DNA from 2 places in the Kitasatospora putterlickiae genome. Region 1 is predicted to be linked to the other one. Evidence: riboswitches for the same ligand, from Rfam matches in the RefSeq annotation. Region 1 holds a riboswitch; the other holds the start of a gene.
What was found. Region 1 has a riboswitch for cyclic di-AMP ahead of ABD308_RS15315 (LysM peptidoglycan-binding domain-containing protein). Riboswitches for the same ligand answer to the same signal wherever they lie in the genome.
Positions count from the first base shown of each region.

Region 2: linked by a shared signal. The riboswitch ahead of ABD308_RS33155 (C40 family peptidase) and the one ahead of ABD308_RS15315 (LysM peptidoglycan-binding domain-containing protein) in region 1 are both predicted to bind cyclic di-AMP.

Region 1 covers NZ_BAAAKJ010000147.1:5,156-9,317, reverse strand. Annotated here, with positions in the region: gene eno (phosphopyruvate hydratase) at 1-958, opposite strand, end outside; gene ABD308_RS15315 (LysM peptidoglycan-binding domain-containing protein) at 1,249-2,181, opposite strand; cyclic di-AMP (ydaO/yuaA leader) riboswitch at 2,187-2,335, opposite strand; gene ABD308_RS15310 (cytochrome P450 family protein) at 2,590-3,903, opposite strand; gene ABD308_RS15305 (SDR family NAD(P)-dependent oxidoreductase) at 4,111-4,162, shown strand, end outside.
Region 2 covers NZ_BAAAKJ010000374.1:246-4,407, forward strand. Annotated here, with positions in the region: gene ABD308_RS33150 (C40 family peptidase) at 1-925, opposite strand, end outside; gene ABD308_RS33155 (C40 family peptidase) at 1,177-2,352, opposite strand; cyclic di-AMP (ydaO/yuaA leader) riboswitch at 2,363-2,517, opposite strand; gene ABD308_RS33160 (C40 family peptidase) at 2,864-3,907, opposite strand; partial or broken gene ABD308_RS33165 (NYN domain-containing protein) at 4,118-4,162, opposite strand, start outside.

The DNA of each region.
Region 1 (4,162 bases):
GGCGGGCCGGGTTGGTGACGAACAGGTCGTCGCCGACCAGCTGGACCTTGTCGCCCAGCTTGTCGGTCATGGCCTTCCAGCCGTCCCAGTCCGACTCGTCCAGCGGGTCCTCGATGGAGACCAGCGGGTAGGCGGCGACCAGGCCGGCGTAGTACTCGATCAGCTCGGCGGAGGTGAGCGCCTTGCCCTCGAACTGGTAGGCGCCGTCCTCGTAGAACTCGGAGGAGGCGACGTCCAGGGCCAGCGCGACGTCCTTGCCCGGCACGTAGCCGGCCTTCTGGATGGCCTCGACGATGAGGTCCAGGGCCTCGCGGTTGGAGTCCAGGTTCGGGGCGAAGCCGCCCTCGTCGCCCAGACCGGTCGACAGACCGCGCTCCTTCAGCACGCCCTTGAGGGTGTGGTAGACCTCGACGCCCCAGCGGACGGCCTCGGAGAAGGACTCCGCGCCGATCGGGGCGATCATGAACTCCTGGATGTCGACGTTGGAGTCCGCGTGCGAGCCGCCGTTGAGGATGTTCATCATCGGGACCGGCAGGACGTGCGCGTTCGGGCCGCCCAGGTAGCGGAACAGCGGCAGGTCGCTGGCCTCGGAGGCGGCGTGCGCGACGGCCAGCGAGACGCCCAGGATGGCGTTGGCGCCGAGCGAGGACTTGTCCGGGGTGGCGTCCAGGTCGAGCATGGCCTGGTCGATCAGGCGCTGCTCGGTGGCGTCGTAGCCGACCAGCTCCGGGCCGATCTGCTCGATGACGGCCAGGACGGCCTTCTCCACGCCCTTGCCGAAGTAGCGGTTCTTGTCACCGTCGCGGAGCTCCAGCGCCTCGAAGGCACCGGTGGAGGCACCCGACGGGACGGCGGCACGGCCCGTGCTGCCGTCGTCGAGGCCGACCTCGACCTCGACCGTGGGGTTGCCGCGCGAGTCGAGAATCTCACGGGCGACGACGACATCGATGGACGGCACGAGGCATCTCCTAGCGGAAGCAGGGTCGGCTGACGTGGGGTGCGGTCGGCCGGACGATTGCGGAGTCGTTACGACCAGAGCCTAACCGCACGGGCTGTCCGGGCCACGTCGACCTCGGTTCCGTCTCAGCGTGTGGCCCGGCTACCCACCGGTAGTTCACCTGGTTGCCCGGCCGGAGAGGTCCGGATGCGGACGAAGGGGGCCCAATCGGCCCCCTCCGTCCATCCGCTTCGTCCGTCCGCTTCGTCCGTCCGGTTTCGCCCGCCCGGTCAGACCGGGCGGACCGGTCGTCAGGCGAGGGTCAGGACCTGGCCCGGGACGATCAGGTTCGGGTCGGTGCCGACGGTGGCGCGGTTGCCGTCGTACAGGGCCTTCCAGCCGCCGGAGACGCCCTGGGCGGTGGCGATCCCGGCGAGCGTGTCGCCGGAGCGGACGGTGTAGCCCTGGCCGGCCGGCTGCTGCTGCTGCGCGGCGGGGGCCTGGGCGGCCTGCTGGCCGGCGTACTGCTGGTAGACGCCCTGGTGGCTGGTCCAGTACCAGGCGCCGTTGCTCTGGTACCAGTACACCTTGGCGTCGGCGTCCCAGCCGGCCTTGCCGGAGAAGGCCGGCGACTGCTGCTGCGCCTGCGGGGCCTCCTGCTTGGGGGCGGCGTGCTTCGGCGCGTACGGCTGGGCCGCCTGCGGCTTGGCGGCCTGCTGGGTCTCCTGCTTGGGCGCGGCGTGCTTCGGCGCGGCGGCCTTCGGGGCCTCCTGCTGCGGCTTGGCCTCCTGGGCGGCCTGCGGGACCTGCGGCTTCGGGGCGGCCGGCTTGGCGGGCGTCGAGGTGTCGACCGCCGCCGGGGCGCCGCCCTTGGTCAGGCCGGCCTTCTTGGAGCAGACCGGCCAGGCGCCCGGGCCCTGCGAGGCGAGGACCTTCTCGGCGACCGATATCTGCTGGGCCTTCGAGGCCTGGTTGGCCTGCGGCGCGTAGGCGGCGCCGCCGAACGCCTTCCAGGTGCTGGCGGTGAACTGGAGGCCGCCGTAGAAGCCGTTGCCGGTGTTGATGCTCCAGTTGCCGCCGCTCTCGCACTGGGCGACCGCGTCCCAGGTGGAGACCGGGGCGGCGGAGGCGCCGGTGGCGCTGAGGATCGGCATCGCCAGTCCGACGCCGGCGACGCCGGCGACGGCGATGGCCTTCTCGGCCTGGGTACGGCGACGGTGACGACCGGTTCCAACGAGCAGCATGAAGAGGTCCCTCTCCGCACGCCTGCGAGGTGAGCTGTCGGGTTCGGACCGGGAGGTGGCCCGGCCGCGCTGAGGCGGCTTCACCCCTAGCCGTGGGAGACGGCGCAAAACCTGGGTCCCCCGCCCCTGCCCAGGGTTCTGGTCGGTTTCCCGTGGCGCGGCGGGCAGGACTCGGCGTTCCGCGCACGGGGCCCGCAGCTGCGGGCTCCACGGAGAGTAGACAGATCTTCAGAGCAATCACAAGCTCATATCGCCGATATCACATGGACATCACGTCATGTGATTGATTGCCTACCAACCGGGGCGGTATGTCCGGATTGAGGGTGGTTCAGATGCCTGGTAACCGGGTAACGGAGAGCGCCCGTCAGTGCCTCGTGCGGTTCCGTCAGCTCCCGCCCGGGCCCGCCGTCAGCTCCCCGAGCCGGTCTCCGAGCCGGTCTCCGGAGCCTTCCCGACGGGCGCTTTCTCCGGCGTGAATTCCACCGGAAGTTCACGGAGTCCACGCATGATCAGACCACCGCGCCAGCGCAGCTCCTCCGGGTCCGCGGCGAGCCGCAGGTCCGGCAGCCGGGTCAGCAGGGTGGCCAGCGCGGCCCGCCCCTCCAGCCTCGCCAGCGGCGCGCCGATGCAGTAGTGGATGCCGTGCCCGAACCCCAGGTGCGGGTTGTCCGTCCGGGCCAGGTCCAGGGTGTTCTCGTCGGCGAACCTGGCCGGGTCCCGGTCCGCCGCCGCGAGCACCACCAGCACCGGGTCGCCGACCGGGATCTCCACCCCGCCGATGGTCAGCGGGCTGGTCGCGAACCGCCAGGTGGCCAGTTCCACCGGCCCGTCGTAGCGCAGGAGTTCCTCGATCCCGGTCTCCAGCAGAGCGCTCTCCCCGCGGGCGACGGACTCCTGGAGCAGGGCGCGCTGCCCCGGGTTGCGCAGCAGCGCGTACACGCCGTTGCCGATCAGGTTGACCGTCGTCTCGAAGCCGGCGAAGAGCAGGATGAAGGCCATCGCCGCGGCCTCGTTCTCGGTCAGGTGCTCGCCGTGGTCGCTGGCCCGGATCAGCCCCGAGATCAGGTCGTCGCCGAGGTCCGCCCGCTTGCGGTGGATCAGCTCCGCCAGATAGGCGCGCATCCGCTTCACCGCGCGCCCCACCCCGCCGCGCTGGCCGCCGCCCTGCCCCGGCTTGGTGTGCCGCAGCATCATCCCGGCCCAGTCCCGGAAGTCGTCCTGGTCCTCGGCCGGCACCCCGAGCAGGTCGCAGATCGCGTAGATGGGGAGCGGGAAGGCGAACTCGTGGATGAGGTCGGCGGACCCGCGGGCCGCGAAGCCGTCGATCAGCCGGTCGGTCAGCCGCTGCACCTGCGGCTCGAAGGCCGCCACCCGGCGCGGCGTGAACGCCTTCGACACCAGCCGGCGCAGCCGGGTGTGGTCCGGCGGGTCGATGTTCAGCAGGTGCGTCATGAGGTCGGCCTGGCGTTCGCCCGGGATGCCGACCCGGCCGGTGCGGTGGGCCTGCTCGCTGTGGTGCACCGGGTTCTTGGAGAGCCGGCCGTCCGCGAGCGCCTGCCGGGCGTCCGCGTACCGGGTGACCAGCCACGCCTCCACCCCGCTGGGCAGGGTGGTCCGGTGCACCGGCTCGTGCTCGCGCAGCCACGCGTACGCGGGGTACGGATCGGCGGCGAACTCCCAGGTGAACAGGGGCGGACGGGCGGAGGCGGGCTGAGCTGGCATGGGTCGACGGTATCCCGGGCGTGTCCGGCCCACCGCACGGTGCGCGCGCGGGTGGCGGGACGGCGGTCCCGAGCGGCCGGGCGCGGCAGGCGTGAGCCTGGTCACCTGAGGGGTAATTCCTGTCGCGGAGGGTCAGGACCTGCCTACGATCCTCCGCAAGATGCGCGTGGGCGCCGGTGCGGAGCCGCCCACAGGGAGGAGCAAGCCATGCGGGTCAACGGTTCGGTCGTCGTGATCGCCGTACTCGACGGCGGGTCGG
Region 2 (4,162 bases), on a different contig from region 1:
GGTCTCCCGGCCGCGCTTCGGAGAGGCTGACCCGCCGGCCGGCGTACGCCTGGGCCTGCGAGGTGCGCGGCAGGGTCACTCCGGCCTGCCGCCAGCTCCAGTACATCAGACCGGAGCAGTCGAACGCCTTGGGCCCGGTGGACCCGTACACGTAGGGCGCCCCGACCATCCGCACCGCGGCGGCCAGCGCGGCGGCGCCGCGTTCGGAGGCGGCCGGGGTGCTGCCGAAGTCCAGCCGGTCGGCGCCCCGGGCGGCGCGCCGCTCCGCGTCACGGGCGTCCTGGGCGGCGAGCCGGGCCCGTTCGGCGGCGCCGAGACTGTTGAGCAGCCGCTGCGCCTTGGCGAGCCGCTGCTGGATCTGCTGCTTGCTCTCGGCCAGCGCCTTGCGGGTCTGCTCCAGCTCGGCGAGCTTGGCGGTGGTCTCGGCCCGGCGCTGGTCGAGCACCCGCTGACGGCCCAGCAGCTCGTGCAGGGTCTCGTTCTGCCGTTCGGCGGTCTGGTCGAGGGCGCGGGCCCGGGAGAGGTAGCCCGCCGGGTCGGTGGCGAGCATCAGCTGGACGGTCCTGGTCATCCCGCCGCCCCGGTACTCGGCGCCGGCCACGGTGGCGAGGTCGCCGCGCAGCCGGTTGAGCTCGTCCTGGGAGACGGCGATCTGCTCCTGCAGCGTGCCGGTCTCGTGCTGGAGCCGCTGCTGGGCCTCCTGGGCCGCGTTGAACCGCTCGGAGGCCTGCTCGGCCTCGTCGTAGAGCTGCTCCACCTGTGCCTTGACGTCCTTGCGGTCGGCCGGGGCGTCCGGCGAGCCGGGTGCGGCCTGGGCGCTGCCACCGGTCGCCACGCCCAACGCGGTGGTGGCCGCCGCGGTGAGCACCAGCGCCCGGGCGAGCACGTGCGCACCTGACAGCGGGGAACGGCGGTGCACGGCCATGCGACGTCGGCTCCGATCCTGGGCCCGGCCCGCCGCCGCACCGGGGCGGGCGGCTGTCGAAGCGGGTGTCCGGTGGCAGACGTTAGCGAGTCAGGGCAACCGATTCCAAACCCCTCCGAACTCGAATATTCAGACACTTATCGGACGTCAGATCGGTTCGCGGACCGAGCGCCCCGACGAGCCCGGGAAAAGCCGCAGGCCCGGCCTCCCGCGTGGGGAGACCGGGCCCGACGGAGCCTGCCGACCTTCGGTCAGAGGCGCACGATGGTGTTGACCGGCATGTTGGACGCCGACTCGTAGCGGACCGACGCGCCCGGCTTCGGGGCGTGGATGACCTGGCCGCCGCCGACGTAGATGCCCACGTGGTGGCGGTCGCCGTAGAAGATCACCAGGTCGCCGGGCTGGGCCTTGGAGATGTCCGAGCCGATCTGGGTGCCGGCGTTGGCCTGCGCCTGCGAGGTGCGCGGCAGCGACACGCCGGCCTGGGCGTACGCCCAGCCGGTGAGGCCCGAGCAGTCGAAGGAGTTCGGACCGGTGGCGCCGTACACGTACGGGGCGCCGAGCTTGCTCTCGGCGGCCGCGATCGCGGCCGCACCGCGCGAGCTGTTGGCGGCCGGGGCGGCGGGCGCGGCCGGCTTGGACGCCGCGGCGGCCGGGGCCGAGGAGGGCGCGGACGGCGCGCTCAGGTTGCTGCGGTTGGTGTCGCGGGAGGCGCGCTCGGCGTCGGCCTTCTCCTTGGCGGCCTTGGCGGCCTCGGCCTTGGCGGCGTCCGCCTTCGCCTTGGCCTCGGCGGCGGCCTTCTCCTCGGCGGCGCGGATCGCCTGGCGCTCCTGCTCGGTGAGCGTGTTGAGCAGGTCCTGGGCCTTCTGCAGCTTGCCCTGGACGTCCTCCTTGGAGCTCTTCAGCTGCTGGGTGGTGGACTCCAGCTCGCCGAGCTTGGCCTGGGTCTCGGTGCGGTCCTGGTCCAGCCTGCGCTGCTGCTCCTGGAGCTCCTTCAGCGCGCCGGACTGGGTGGAGCCGGCCTGGTTCAGGGCGTCGGCCTGGTTGAGGAAGTTGTCCGGGCTGGCGGAGAGCATCAGCTGGACGGTCTGCGATATGCCGCCCGTGCGGTACTGCTCGCCGGCGATCTCGGCGAGGCCGCCCTGCGCCTCCGTCACCACGGCCTGCTGGCGGGCCACCTTGTCCTGCAGCTCGGCGACCTGCTTCTGCAGCTCCTGCTGCTTGGCCTGGGCGCCGTTGTACTTCTCGGTGGCGACCTCGGCCTGCTCGTTGAGCTGGTCGACCTGCTCCTTGACCTGGTCCTTGGTCGGCGCCGGGTCGGCGTGCGCGCCGGACTGCGCGGACAGGGCGACGGCAGCGGCGGCGACACCGGTCAGGATCGAGACACGGGCGCGGCCGGCGGGCTTGGGACGACGATGGGACGCCACGAAGGCGGACTCCTTCTTCCTCATCCGCCTACCGGGTGAGCTGACGGGTTCGGGCGGAAGCGTGCCCTACGACGCCTCACCCGCCGCTCGCGCGGCCGGCCTGGCGCCGATTCACCCCGGAGGAACGTGTGGTTCCCCGGCTCCGCTCCACAGCGGACCCCCGACTGCTGGGCCCTCGTTCGGACGGGTGACCCGAAGGCCCCGTCCCGCTGCTTCACGAACTCGGCGGCGAACCCCGCCGCCACCCAGGCTGGGTGATCGACTGTGCGTGGTTCGAGGCACGACCCTAGTAACAGATCCGTGATCCGTTCAAATCCTTGTCAGAAAAAAGTCGGAAGAATACCCAAGTTCCCTTGTGAATATGACCGAATGTGATCACATCCCCACGGCGAGCTGATCATTGTCCGTCAGATGTTCGAAAGCGCACGCGAAACGCCGACGCCACCTCCGACCGGAGGTGGCGCTGATCACAGGAGTCCCAGCGGACCCCCGGGCGTGTCGTGGCGAGCCGTCAGACCCGGCGGATCGTGTTGATCTTCATGGCGTCGGCCTTCATCACCTTCACCACGTCACCGGTGCGCGGCGCGTGCACCACCATGCCGTTGCCGATGTACATGCCGACGTGGCTGCGGTCGTCGCGATAGACGATCAGGTCGCCCGGCTGGGCCTCGGCCAGGGACGGCACCCGGGTGCCGTAGTTGCCCTGCGCCTGCGAGGTGCGCGGCAGCGAGACGCCGGCCTTGCCGTAGGCCCAGACCATCAGGCCGGAGCAGTCGAAGCCGCTCGGGCCGGTGGAGCCCCAGACGTACGGCGAGCCCTGCTTGCTCATCGCGAGCGAGACCGCGGAACCCGCCTTGCCGCTCGCCTGCGGCAGGCTGCCCAGGTCGGTGCGCTCGCTGCCGCGCGAGGCGCGGTCGGACTGCTGCTGCGCCGCCTTCAGCGCCGCGCGGTCGGCGGCGCTGAGCGAGTTCAGCAGGTCCTGGGCCTCCTTCAGCTTCTTGTTGACCTCGGCCTTGGACTGGTTGAGGTCCTTGGTGGTGCTGTCCAGCGAGGCCAGCACGGCGGCCGCCTCGGCCTTCTGCTGGTCGAGCCGGCGCTGCTGCTCCTGCAGGCCCTTGAGCGCCTCGGCCTGGCTGGAGCTGGCCTGCTGCACGCTGGAGGCCTTGTCCAGGTAGCCGGACGGGTCGGAGGTGAGCATCAGCTGGACCGACGGGTCGATGCCGCCGGTGCGGTACTGCTCGCCCGCCACCTCGGACAGCCCGGCCTGCAGCTGGGTCATCTGCTCCTGGCCGCGGGCCACCTGGTCCTGCAGCTGGTCCGCCTGCTTGCGCAGCTGGTCGGCACGCTCCTTGGCGCCGTTGTACTTCTCGGTGGCCTGCTCGGCCTCTTCCTGCAACTGGTCGATCTGCGCCTTGACGTCGTCCTTCTTCGGCGACGGGCTGGGCGCGGCGTGGGCGGCGACCTGGGCGGAGAGAGCGACCGCGGTCGCAGCGGCAGCGGTGAGCACGGAGACCCGCGCGCGGCTCGGCTGCTTGGGACGGCGGTGGGAGGCCAAGGGACCGGCTCCTTCTTCCAATGGCCTCACCCGAACGGGTGAGAATCCGGAAAATAGGTTTGACGCCAGACACTAGTGAAGATCCACGGTTCGCGCCACTCCCCCGATCGCGTGAACCCGAACCGCCGATCTGACTTCACAGAACTCGCACAACACCGCAATCCAGGCGCTGACCAGCCGTCATACCGACCGGCCCGCACCCGGAAGCGGCTACGGCCGGGCCAGCCGGTTCAGCAACAGCACCGACGCGACGGG